3 regions of the Spartinivicinus ruber genome follow, and region 2 is predicted to be linked to each of the others. Evidence: predicted binding sites of a transcription regulator. Region 2 holds the regulator's gene; each other region holds the start of a gene.
What was found. The regulator PhoB, encoded in region 2, activates phosphate uptake and scavenging genes when phosphate is short. The targets are predictions, from matches to a motif close to TGTCATANNNNTGTCANA.
Positions count from the first base shown of each region.

Region 1 (4,249 bases), 780 kb from region 2:
GTTGCATTAGTTAAAGATGTATGTCTATACGCAAAAAATTTATTAGATGATTTTTCCCTTATTGAAGACACTTGTCAAACAGCCGTAAACAGAGTTAATCCTTCAGTATTACTAAAAGAGTGCGCGTAAACTACCAACTTAAAAATAATTTCCAAAAAAATGTTTTTGTAATATTTAAAAATTAACCAGCTACACACCCTCCCCCAGAGGGAGGGGACTAAAAATCAATCGGTATATACTCACAGCGAAGGATAAGTTATTGCTAGCCTACGACTGTATGATTTGCAGTAGCTGCCTTAATTTATTTAAAGACGCTACTGGACGCTTAGTAAACTAAATCACTGGGATGACAGTTAATTGTTCTTTGGCAATTACTCTAATTAGTGGTATCCATACCACCATGGATTAACTGCATTTTCACCAATCCTCAGCAGTCAAGAACGACGGTAATAAATCCTAAAAATAATTCACGAAAAATATAAGTTTATCGAGCCTGTTGTTGCTGACTTGACCGATGGCCACTTAACTTCGCTGCATGCGCCATTACATGGTAAATATAATTTTGCTCATGAACCCCATGAAATAAAAACGCCCATGGACCTGAAGCATAAATCGCCACATCTTCCCCCCCATGGGTTTCTGCCGACATTGGTACTAATGCCTCTTGAAAATAGTTTTTAGCATTAGTACTAATATCAGTAATATTAAGTCGACCTACCTGGCGTCTACCAGATTGGTCATGTATAGCGCCAAGCCCACTATAGTAACCAAGTGTTGTGTAGGGCATACCATCCGCTGCCAGCGTGGGCTTCGTATTTGGTTGCCCTTTGCTGTTATTGCCAACCACTTTACCCAATATTGGGTTACCACGTGTAGGATATCCTCCCATAGTAAATACATGACTGTGGTCCGCTGTTACTATAATCAACGTCTCTCGCGAATCAGTCATTTTTCTTGCTGTTGCTACTGCATTGGCAAACTCAACCGTATCATGCAGGGCTAGGTAAGCATTCCCCGCATGATGACCATGATCAATTCGTCCTCCTTCAACCATCAGAAAAAAACCATTTTCATTTTTTTCTAAAACTTTAATTGCCTTAGAGGTCATTTCTGATAATGAAGGTTCCCCACCTTTATCATCACTTCTATCAGCTTCAAAAGCCATATGAGAGCGATTAAAAAGTCCTAATAAATGATCAACATTTTCTGCTTTAACAGCTTTAAACTGTTTTGCATTCCAAACAAATTGAGACTTGTCATATTGGGTTAGCCATTCATTTACTAAATTACGTCCATCCCCCCTTGTACCGGTTTTATTTGGTTCTTCTGGATCAGCTTGGTTATCAGGCAAAAAACTCCTACGACCACCACCCAGCGCTACTTCCAAACCATCACCATAGGAAAACTCAACTAACTGCCTTGCTATATCTTTACAGCCAGCTCGCTTTGCTGCAGTAGGTAAGTCTTTGTCATCTTCCCAATTTCGTTCAGGGGTATGAGCATAAGTAGCAGCAGGTGTTGCATGAGTAATTCGCGCAGTAGTCACAACACCTGTTGACATTTCAGCCTCTTCGGCCTGCTCCAGTAATGTCATTACTTTGTGTTGCTTCGAAGTTTCACAGTCTCCTCGAATTGCTTGCTGACCAACAGAGATAACCCCAGCCAAGGTTTTTACCCCTGTTACCATGGCCGTCATCGTTCCAGCGGAATCTGCTGTTTGCTGGTTAGTGTTATAGGTTTTTGACAACCCCACATAAGGGAGTTTCTCAAACGCTAGAAGGTTTTCTTCTCCCGCTTTCTCTTTTAATTGGCCATCTAAAATTCTGGCCGCAGTCACTGTGGATACTCCCATACCATCACCAACAAACAAAATAACATTACGTGCCAGTGCAGTATTTGACTGCTGCCTGATCGCTGCTGCTACTGCTTGCTGGCCTGCTTCATACCAGGTATCCGAGCTTTCTTGCTGAGCTATAGAGACTTTTGGTAAACAACACCAGATAATTAGCAAGCACTTACCAGCAATCCTTTTCACTGTTAGTTGCATGATATTTTCCTTAACCATTATGACACCAGTAATTTAAACTGAATTTATTTATTACGACCGTTCTATTAAATTTAATTATTATTGTTGATATTGAGCCACTTCTATATGTCAGTAAAATGACCGCTTTTTTAACAAGAAGTGTAAAGCAAATTTATATGTTTAAACAGCTTAATACCAAACGCCTGAAAGGAGTGCCACTCAACTTATCATTAGTTGACCAACGGCTAGCTGCTATCCAGCAATCGGCACCTCTTGTTGGTAAATGGTTATATTGGTGTAATCCTGACTATTCTGCAGTCACCAATAAAGAGTGGATTGAACACTGCATGAATCAACAAACACTTAATACCGAGTTCAACTTTGCTTTTATCAATAAAAAGACCCAAGAATATATTGGTGAAACTAGAATAAGTGGCATTAACTTCCCCCATGGCTTTACCAATCTTAGCTATTGGGTGAATGCCAGTTGTCTGAAACAAGGTTATGCATCTGAAATAATTACTGCAGCTGCTCAGTTTTGTTTTGAAGCGCTTAATTTAATTCGAGTAGAAATTGTGGTCGATACTGATAATCATGCAAGTATTAATACAGCTAAAAAAGTTGGTGGGCAATTTGAAGGTAAGCTTCGGCATCGCAGTAGAATAGAAGACAAACCCCGGGATTCGTATATGTTTGGCTTATTTCCTGACACGTTAGTGCTGCATCCTAAAGCAGAAGCAGTATAATAGTACTGTATAAAATCTAGCTTTGAGTATTAACCTTTATGCTGCATATTGTGCTTTTTGAGCCAGAAATACCACCCAATACTGGCAATATTATCCGGTTATGTGCAAACACTGGCTATCAGTTGCATTTAATAGAGCCATTAGGCTTTGACTTAGATGATAAAAAATTGCGTCGTGCGGGTTTGGATTATTCCGAGTTTGCCAAACTAGCAGTGCATAAGTCACTTGCAGGCTTTTGCCAGTCAGTCAATGTCAATCGCTTGTTTGCTATTAGTACCAAAGGCTCTACTCTCCACACTGATGTTCAGTATGAACCTAATGATGCACTATTATTTGGCCCAGAAACCCGAGGACTACCTAATAATGTTTTGCAAAATGAGGTTAAACCTGAGCACATTGTAAGGCTACCCATGAAGCCCAACAGTCGTAGTATGAATTTATCTAACTGTGTTTCAGTGATGGTTTATGAGAGTTGGCGACAACTGGGTTTTAAAGGTGGGGAGTAAGACGTAATAGAGGGGCTAATTAATGCCCCTTTATTGTTTAATTAAATAGCTAGATTACCCCGTAGGTATCAAGCTTATTGAATAGTTTCTGGCTGCTGTTGCTCTTGCTCACGCTGCTGTAGTGCTTGAGCATACAACGCATCAAAATTAACTGGCGCTAACATAATTGGAGGGAAACTACCGCGTAATACCAAGCTATCGATGCACTCGCGAGCATAAGGAAATAGAATATTAGGGCAAAAAGCACCTAGTGTTTGATGCAATGAAGCATCATCTAATCCTCTGATCAAGAACACCCCTGACTGCTGAACTTCAACAACAAATGCAGTCTCTTCATTATTAGTAACAGTAACTGTTAGGGATAACACAACTTCAAACACACCATCTTCAAGCTGGGTATTTTGCGTGTTCAGATCCAAATTAACCTGTGGCTGCCATTCTTTAGTGAAAATCTCAGGTGCCTTGGGCGACTCAAATGAAAGGTCCTTCACATAGATCCGCTGTAATGCAAACTGAGGTTGATTTTCTTCGCCAGCGGCCTGATTTTGTTGGTTTTCAGCCATTTATGTAATTCCTTAGTTAATTTCTGTTTAATATCGTAAGCGTGCCAGCAATACTAACTCAGCTGACGCACTTCGTCATTCATCACCACGTTGGCCTGTGACAGCAACCATAGCACTATTCTGTGTTTGTGTCGCAAAATAAAGACGACTCTCGCTGTCTGCTATGCTTGTGGATTTGATTACTGGTATTCAGCGATCAGCGGGTCAAGTTTACCTGCTCTCTCTAAAGCGTAAAGCTCATCACAACCGCCCACATGCCGCTCACCAATCCAAATTTGCGGCACAGAGGTACGCCCCGCCTTTTCAGCCATCACTCTACGTACTGCGGGCTTACCATCCACACTAATCAGTTGATAAGGAACCTGTTTGCTATCCAGCAGGCGCACTGCTCGGATACAAAAGGGACAA
Region 1 covers NZ_CP048878.1:353,576-357,824, reverse strand. Annotated here, with positions in the region: gene G4Y78_RS01650 (hypothetical protein) at 1-129, shown strand, start outside; gene G4Y78_RS01645 (alkaline phosphatase) at 485-2,047, opposite strand; gene G4Y78_RS01640 (GNAT family N-acetyltransferase) at 2,203-2,772, shown strand; gene trmL (tRNA (uridine(34)/cytosine(34)/5-carboxymethylaminomethyluridine(34)-2'-O)-methyltransferase TrmL) at 2,811-3,278, shown strand; gene secB (protein-export chaperone SecB) at 3,353-3,841, opposite strand; gene grxC (glutaredoxin 3) at 4,021-4,249, opposite strand, start outside.
Region 1: G4Y78_RS01645 (alkaline phosphatase) is a predicted target of PhoB. The motif match lies at 2,152-2,169, and genes of this name have one in related genera.

Region 2 (4,249 bases):
AAATTGCCTAATTCATACCCTGCAAGCACCAGAAAAGAATGCCAACGCAGAAAACATTGTGATTTCTGTGGTGTTTGTTGATGAAGATCCGCAAAAATTTGAGTATTTATCGAAGTTTATTGCCACTGGGTCTGGAAAAAAATACTGGTGATACTCCCTTCGCTTTAGGTACGGTGAACTTCTTTTTAGGTTTTATTCCACCAATTCTGGGCTGTTTTCACTGGCGATCATTGAGGGTGGGAAGTGGCAGATAAAGCAGCTGCCTTTACCTAACTCACTTTGTATTTCTAACCGGGCATTGTGGCGTATCAATACATGCTTCACGATGGCTAAGCCCAGCCCGGTTCCCCCTGTATTGATTGAGCGACTAGGATCTGCTCGATAGAATCGTTCGGTAAGGCGAGGGATATGTTTTGGATCTATCCCAACTCCGTCATCCATTACTGATAAGTGTCCACCACTCTCATCTTCCCACCAATGCACATCAATTTGTCCTTCAGCGGGGGTGTATTTAACGCTGTTAAAAATCAGATTGGAAATGGCGCTATGCAACTCCCGGTCGTGCCCGAACAGCTTCGCTTCTTCTGGGCAAACCAGCTGAATATGGTGACAGCGATCCCCGCTCAATGCTTTTGCATCATTAACAATATTGAACAGGACTTTATGTAAATACAGTGGCTTCAAATCAGTTTGCCGGTCACTGGTCTCTAGTCTTGATAGCAGTAGTAGATCGCTAACCAGATTTTCCATCCGATCGGATTGCTGCTGCATTTGTTGTAAAGCCCGAATCCAGCGCTCAGGCAAAATATTAGCGTTATCCAGTAATGTTTCCAGATAACCTCTTATTACTGTCAGGGGTGTTCTTAGCTCATGGGAAACATTGGCCACAAAGTCTTTGCGCATTTGTTCCAGGTTATGTAACCGGGTGATGTCTCTGACCAGTAGCAGGCGGTCATTGCGACCAAACAGAGTAATGTTGAACTGTAGGATGAGCTGATCATTGATGGGAGAAGAGACTTCAAGGGCTTCTTGGTAGTCTTTTTTATCGAAGTATTTAGTAAAAGCTGGGTCTCTGATCAGGTTTGTAATGAGCTGGCCCTGGTCAATAGGGCTTTTAAAGCCAAGCATGGCTTCTGCTGCTTTATTCCACCACTCCAGATTGCCCTGGTTGTCGACCATAATGACTGCGTCATTTAAAGCGGCTGTGGATTCTTGCACCCGATCAATTACTGCCTGGAGGCGGGCTCGGGCTTTTTGGTCACGGCGTTGCAGTCGGTAGATAGCATCGAAGATATCTCCCCAAATGCCGCGACTTTCAGGTGGTTCCAGGTGATTATGTTCACTCTCCTGGAGCCAATGGCTGAGGCGAAACACCTGTAATAGCGTCCAGCTTAGGTATCCAGCTAAAACGATTGCTAAAACCCAGGCTACTTCTCCAATAACTACTCCAAACAATACGCTGACTGAAACAGTAATAGCGAGCCGCTGAATAATTTCGCCCTGCCAATTAGCCTTCACGGTTAAGCCTTAGTTGAAAACCTGTAACCAGTGCCTCTAACGGTTTGGATAAAACGGTCATGGCCTGTGCCTAATGCTTTGCGTAGCCGCCGAATATGAACATCAACGGTACGCTCTTCAACATACACATTGCCACCCCAAACCTGGTCCAGTAACTGGCCTCGGGTGTACGCTCGCTCTTGATGAGTCATAAAGAACTGCAATAAGCGATACTCAGTAGGGCCCATTTCAGTCGGTTTGCCATTGATACTAACGCGATGGCTAATTGGGTCCAGCTCTAGCCCTTCAACCCGAATGGGTTCCTGTGGCTCTTGAGCACCGGAGCGTCGTAGGACTGCTTTTAGACGGGCAACCAGTTCTCTGGGGGAGAATGGTTTGGTGATGTAATCATCAGCCCCTACTTCCAGCCCTTGAATCTTATTATCTTCTTCACCTTTAGCGGTTAACATAATGATAGGAATATTGGCAGTAATTTCATCGCGACGGAGTCGCCTTGCCAATTCAATTCCACTGGTTCCTGGTAGCATCCAATCAAGCAAGATTAGATCGGGCTTCTTGTCGATCATTATGCTATGCGCATCTTGGGTGTTATCTGCTTCCAGACATTCGTAGCCAGCCATTTCGAGAGCAACTGCAATCATTTCCCGGATGGGGGCCTCATCGTCCACTATGAGTATTTTTTTGCCAACCATTTTCAAGCCTTCTCTCGCTTTCAAGTTGTCAGCAGAGCATTACACAGACTTAATGTTACATTTGCATGACATTCCTGTGGCTCTGCCCTGAAAGTGTTACCAATCCATGAGTTTTATGACTGTGGCTCAATACCACAGTGAGAAGTATTCCTAGTTATTACCTACAAAGGCAAAACTAAGAAACAGCACTATCACAAACTATTCCAATAAAGACAAACATGCCTGCCCAGTGATTATTTAAAAACGCTTTAAAGCATTGGGACCGATCACGATTTTTGATTAAATACTGCTGATAGATAAACAATCCAGCCATCAAGCCGATGCCAATAAAGAACAGCCAACCACGCTGAAATAAATAGCCTACCCCTGCTAACAAAGCTAGAGTAATTATTTGTAATAAGCCAATCATAAGTTTATCAGCTTTCCCAAATAAAATAGCAGTAGATTTGACGCCTATTTTTAAATCATCGTCTCTATCTACCATGGCGTAAGCCGTATCATAGGCAACTGTCCAGGCCAGGTTAGCCAAAAACAGCAGCCAGATAGCATGGTTTAATTCACCAGTTTGAGCAGTATAGGCCATAGGGATCGACCAGGAAAAAGCTGCCCCCAATACAATTTGGGGGTAATGGGTATAGCGCTTCATAAAGGGATAACAAACTGCTAAAGCCAAGCCTCCAAAACTGAGTAATATTGTTAGCAGATTGGTAAAAAGCACTAATACAAATGCAACAACACAGAGCACAACAAAGCACCATAGTGCTTCTTTAACCGTTAGATCACCAGTAATCAAGGGCCTGTTTTGGGTGCGCTGAACATGACCATCAAAGTCTCGGTCAGCAATGTCATTGATTACACATCCAGCACTACGCATCACTGTTACACCTAAACAAAAGATAATAATTAAGTGCCAGTCTGGTAAGCCATTTGCCGCAAGCCAGAGGCTCCATAAAGTGGGCCAAAGCAGCAGGTAAATACCAATAGGACGGTTTAAGCGGGTGATGCTAAGTAGGGCATTGAGCTTGTTGGTAGGGCTGTCTGTTAGTTCCATCCTGTTAGTCACTATGAATAAGCTCGTTTTACATTGGCTGGTGTTGTAAGGGTTTATTTACAGATTGCTGCATTGAAAAAATAGTGGGTAAAAACAGTTCGCTGACTGCTAGCTGACGTTGATTCACAATAAAAACTGATTGTCTGGCCCAGCAGTCTTGGTTAATTCTTGACGGTGTTAATGCTGGAGGCGTTATTGTTAAGGGCGCAGGCAAGACTTGCAACTGTTGCTGGGTAAAGTGAGCAAACGTAAAGTTTGGGTTTCGCTTAGCGCTGGCATGATTGAATAAAAGTCTGCCTAATGGTTCAGTATCCAAGCTAAGCAGCGGCTGACAGCTAAGCAGGCCGGTAAATGCAGGTATTACGGTGCGGGCATATACCACAGGTTGTTGGTTGGCATAGAGGATTACCTCACGGATAAAAGCTGATTGCTGTTTTGGGATGCCTAGCAGCTTTTGTTCAGAGGGTAGTGCAGGCTGCCAACACTGGCTGATCAACTTGACTGACAGGGATTCAAAGGTATCCTGCAAGCGTTGTGAGAGGGAACCAGTGAAAGTTAGCCAGTTTTGCCAGGGCGAAGGTATGTTAAGATGGCGTTGCCACTGGGCAGCTTCAAAAATGGATAATGCGCTCACAATGAAGTTTTTACTTAATACTGTTTAGTTGTCTGGCGCGCAGAATGCGATATCTTGCTATCAGTTGCAAGTTTTGAATAGAAGGATACCTCTCATAAACAGTTATGAGAGATGCTCTGAAGCGAAGTACAGCTGATTCAGTCGCCTGAATGATGAGATAAGTGAGGAGCCTGACATGAAAAAATGGCAATGTGTGGTTTGCGGGTTTATTTATGATGAGGTCGAAGGCTGGCCAGAAGAAGGCATTGCACCTGGTACTCGTTGGGAAGATGTACCAGAAGACTGGTTATGCCCAGACTGTGGAGTAAGCAAGTTGGACTTTGAAATGATTGCAATTGGTTGAGCTTGGATTGT
Region 2 covers NZ_CP048878.1:5,933,992-5,938,240, reverse strand. Annotated here, with positions in the region: gene G4Y78_RS26745 (response regulator) at 1-151, shown strand, start outside; gene phoR (phosphate regulon sensor histidine kinase PhoR) at 193-1,518, opposite strand; gene phoB (phosphate regulon transcriptional regulator PhoB) at 1,521-2,210, opposite strand; gene ubiA (4-hydroxybenzoate octaprenyltransferase) at 2,386-3,261, opposite strand; gene G4Y78_RS26725 (chorismate--pyruvate lyase family protein) at 3,290-3,895, opposite strand; gene G4Y78_RS26720 (rubredoxin) at 4,071-4,238, shown strand.

Region 3 (4,249 bases), 560 kb from region 2:
TATTGGCGTGATGCTCTAAAACAGTAATGAGTATTTCATCCCCTTCTTTAATAAAATGATGGCCATAACTATAGGCAACCAAATTTATTGCTTCTGTAGCACCACGGGTCCAGATAATCTCGGTTGACGAACTTGCATTAATAAACTGTTGAACAGTTTTCCGTGCAGCTTCAAATCCTATCGTGGCTTCAGTGCTGAGGTAATGAGAAGCTCTGTGGACATTAGCATTACAGTGTTGGTAGTAGTTGCTAATGGCCTGAATAACACTGAGTGGTTTTTGAGTAGTAGCGGCGTTATCAAAATACACCAATGGTTGGCTATTAACTGTTGTTTGTAAAATAGGAAATAACGTGCGCAGTGCTTTTACATTAAATAGGGAAGTCATTACAGCTTGGTTACCAACAAAGTTGACCTGCATTCATAAAAGATATTACTCAATATCATGACTGAAAAACTGTTTTCGATATAGCGGTTTTGCTATTGTCGTCTTTATTTCAAAGTAAAGAAGTGTAAGCGCAAACAGTGTAATAGCTTTTAGTTATATAAACATTCAACTATTATATAGTCTCTTGTATGTGTAGATACATGGATTGCAGTCAGGGGCTGTGAAGAGGGTAAATTTAGATCATACTATAAATACTAATGATAATAGTCTCGTAGTATTATTCTTGTAATCTATTTTGGTTGATAATTGAACAGCAGGCGTTAAAAGCTTAAGTAACTAAGTAGATGAGAGAATTTCAGTAATAAAAGCAATAACAGGTTATAACTTAGCCATCTGCAATGGCTTTTAGCAATAATTAAATCGGGGCATAAGAAGCAGTTTGGATTTTTACCATACTTCAGGCTGTTTCTAGCAAAGGAGGGAGTATGTTGCTTGACGAGTATAGACAGCAAATCAAGGTTGCACTCGAAAAGCACAACCATGCAGGGCTGTACTTTATTATTGACTCAGCCAGTTTGCCAGAGTTACCAGAGCGAATTTGGGAGCTAGAGGATAATCCACAATGTGATTCATTATTCAGGGGGACGCCAGAGGAAGAGCTGTGTGATGTAGCACCTTATTTAATTAAAGTGAATATTGGCTCACCGTTGTTTGAGTGGCTGCTACAACAATCAATGGATTTACCAGTGGGTATCTTCATTATTAGCCATTGTGAGCATGCTCAGCTTTATAGTCACTTTAAAGCAGCATTGGAAATAAATTTACCTAATCAGCACTGGGCGCATTTTAAGCTATATGACCCCAGAGTGATTTCAGGCTTAAACTTGGTTTGTAATAAGCAAACGTTTGCAAGCTTGTTAGGTCCTGCAAGTATTTGTATTTATGTTGATTTATGCAGTAGAGCCGTGTGCCAAATCGAGAATGAGCAAGCCAGTTGTTATCATTTTGTTAATAAAAAGTTAACTTTTACATTAACGGAGCGTCAGCTGGAGAGGTTGGTTGAACTGAGTATGCCATTTGCTGTAGTAGATTATTTAAAACTTCAAAATGCTGAGCTAATAACATCCGATGTATATGCCGAGTTGTTGTTACTAGCCAAACAAAATTTGAAGCAACATGAAGATATGTCAGTTGTTGTAGGTAAAGAAAAGCAGCCAGTAGTAGGAAACTTGTGTCAGTTGTTATCACCGGTTACACAAGAATACTCCATTATTGAATCGGCTTTGAATAAAGCACAAATGGCAACTTATATATCAGCTCGAGAAATTACTAACTTGCTGCAGAACTATCAGGCTCGAAAAATTTGTGCTTAACCTGAAGGGATTAGGTAGTCAAACTACAAAATCTAATTAACAAAACTCTTAAACAGCCTCTGTGGTATTCTGCTCCAGAGGCTGCTTATTAATAAATTACCAAGATTAGTTAATGTTATAAGCCTTGATTGATTAACCTGAATATTTCTGTAGTTTGGTGAAATATTCAGGTTAGTCATCCTCCCAGTAATCCTCGCCTATCAAATGGTTTAAGCGTTTATTCTCAAAATAGTCCTCAATAGCACGCCTTGCCTCAAGAGAACGCTGAGAAGACTTTTCTCGGTTGCTACTCGATGTTGAGTTGCTTGAAGAAGAGATGTAAATGGGCTGATTAGTTTGCTCGGGTACTTGTATTTGCATAGTGCCGCATCCCTTTCTGGTGTTAGTAGTTGGTTAAGATGCAATAGCTTTATGACAGTATGATTAATGTTTTATGGTAATGCTATTTTGGTTATTTAAACTTCAACTGCCTTCAAATTTATTATGAACTCTAAGTTTTAGATTTACTTAAGAGTCTTATGTTTTAGTACCTAAGTTAAGGGATTAGTAGTATGTTTTTTTACAAGGCTACCAGCTATTCAGGGCTGTGAAACAGCTTCCAAGAAGCTGGTCGCCTACCCAGAAAAGTGCTGCTTTTCACGAAAAAGGTATTTCTCTAATCAGCGACTTTTCCTTAGGTCAATGTAACAGCAGAGCAGCCCTTCGTTAATAACTTTTTAATAACATTTTCAAATTACCAACCCAGTTAAAATGAAAATAATTTACTAGTTATTATTTATTATGTGCTACCAGGGGACTTGTATATATAAAGTTTGAGTTGCCCTTAAGTTTTTGGTGGGGAAATTCGTAGGCTGCGTAAGTTATTCTTAACTGTCTTGAGATGTGCAGCCAACTCTGGCCCACGAGACATTGCTACTCCCATGGCTAGAATATCAATCACTACCAAATGAGCAATTCTTGAAGTTAGTGGAGTATAAACATCAGTGTCTTCTATTGCTTCAACATGTAAAGCAAAATCGCACAGTTTGGCTAATGGACTTTGTTTGGGGCAAATAGCAATAACTTTTGCCTGCTGCTGGCTGACGAGTTGAATTGTATGAATCAGTTCTCGGGTACGACCAGTTTGGGATATAGCCACCACGCAGTCATCTGGAGTCAACGTAGCGGCAGACATGGACTGCATATGGGGGTCTGAGTAAGCTGCGGCTGATAGCTGCAAGCGAAAGAACTTATGCTGAGCATCTATGGCTACTGCACCGGAGGCTCCAAAACCGTAGAACTCTACACGCTTTGCCACAGATAAAGCGGTAATGGCCTGCTCTAGAACCAAATCATCTAAGCTATCGCGAACACTTGAAAGCGTGCTAATGGTTGAGTCAATAATTTTTGACTTGTAGTCGGCAGGAGAGTCATCTTGATTGATTGCAAACTGGCCAAAGTTGCTACCAGAGGCAAGGCACTGTGCCAGCTGTAGTTTGAAGTCCTGAAAGCCACTACAACCCACAGCCCGGCAAAACCTTAAAACGGTTGGTTCACTGACTTCTGCTGCAGTTGCTAGGTCAGCAATACTGATATGCATTACGCGTACGGGGCTATGCAATACAAAGTCTGCCACTTTTTGCTCAGAGCGACGAAGTTGGCTATAACACTGCTGGATTTGTTGTAATAGCTGAATAGAAACCATGTAGGGGTGAATCTTTGCTGGGCCTTTTTGTAGTTATACTACAAAAAATGCATACAAACTATATGGAAATAAGTATTAATAGCTTGTGTCATTGCCAGCCAAGGTAACAGGCCGCTAAACTAATGTGGCCTTATAAGACGAACGCTGTGCGATTTCCGATCAATTTACAAGCTTATTACAAGTCATTATGGATGTATCCCAAACTTTAGACTCTCTCAATGCTGCTCAACGTGAAGTAGTTGCTTCGCCGATTGGAAATTGCTTGGTATTAGCCGGTGCCGGGAGTGGTAAAACCCGTGTGTTGGTTCATCGGATTGCCTGGCTGATTCAGGCTGAAGGCATTTCACCTCATGCGATTATGGCAGTCACCTTTACCAATAAAGCAGCTGCAGAAATGCGCCACAGAATCGAATCATTATTGGGGGTGAATACTCGAGGCATGTGGGTGGGCACCTTTCATGGTTTAGCTCATCGCTTATTGAGACTGCATTGGCGTGATGCAGGGCTTTCTGAAAACTTTCAGATATTAGATGCTGATGATCAGCTGCGCTTAATAAAACGCATTATGAAGGGCTTGAATTTAGATGAAGCAAAATGGCCCCCTAAACAAGCTCAGTGGTATATCAACAGCCAGAAGGATGAAGGGCGTCGTCCACAAAACATTGAAGCCTACGGTGACCAGTTTGATGTCACCATGTTGAAAGTTTATCAGGCTTACGAAGAGGCCTGTAAACTATCAGGTATGGTGGATTTTGCTGAATTATTACTGCGAGCTCACGAAATTTGGCTAAACAAGCCAGAGATCTT
Region 3 covers NZ_CP048878.1:136,189-140,437, forward strand. Annotated here, with positions in the region: gene G4Y78_RS00710 (SufS family cysteine desulfurase) at 1-418, opposite strand, end outside; gene G4Y78_RS00715 (DUF4123 domain-containing protein) at 871-1,758, shown strand; gene G4Y78_RS00720 (PA3496 family putative envelope integrity protein) at 1,930-2,118, opposite strand; gene hexR (transcriptional regulator HexR) at 2,582-3,442, opposite strand; gene uvrD (DNA helicase II) at 3,630-4,249, shown strand, end outside.
Region 3: G4Y78_RS00720 (PA3496 family putative envelope integrity protein) is a predicted target of PhoB. The motif match lies at 2,158-2,175, and genes of this name have one in related genera.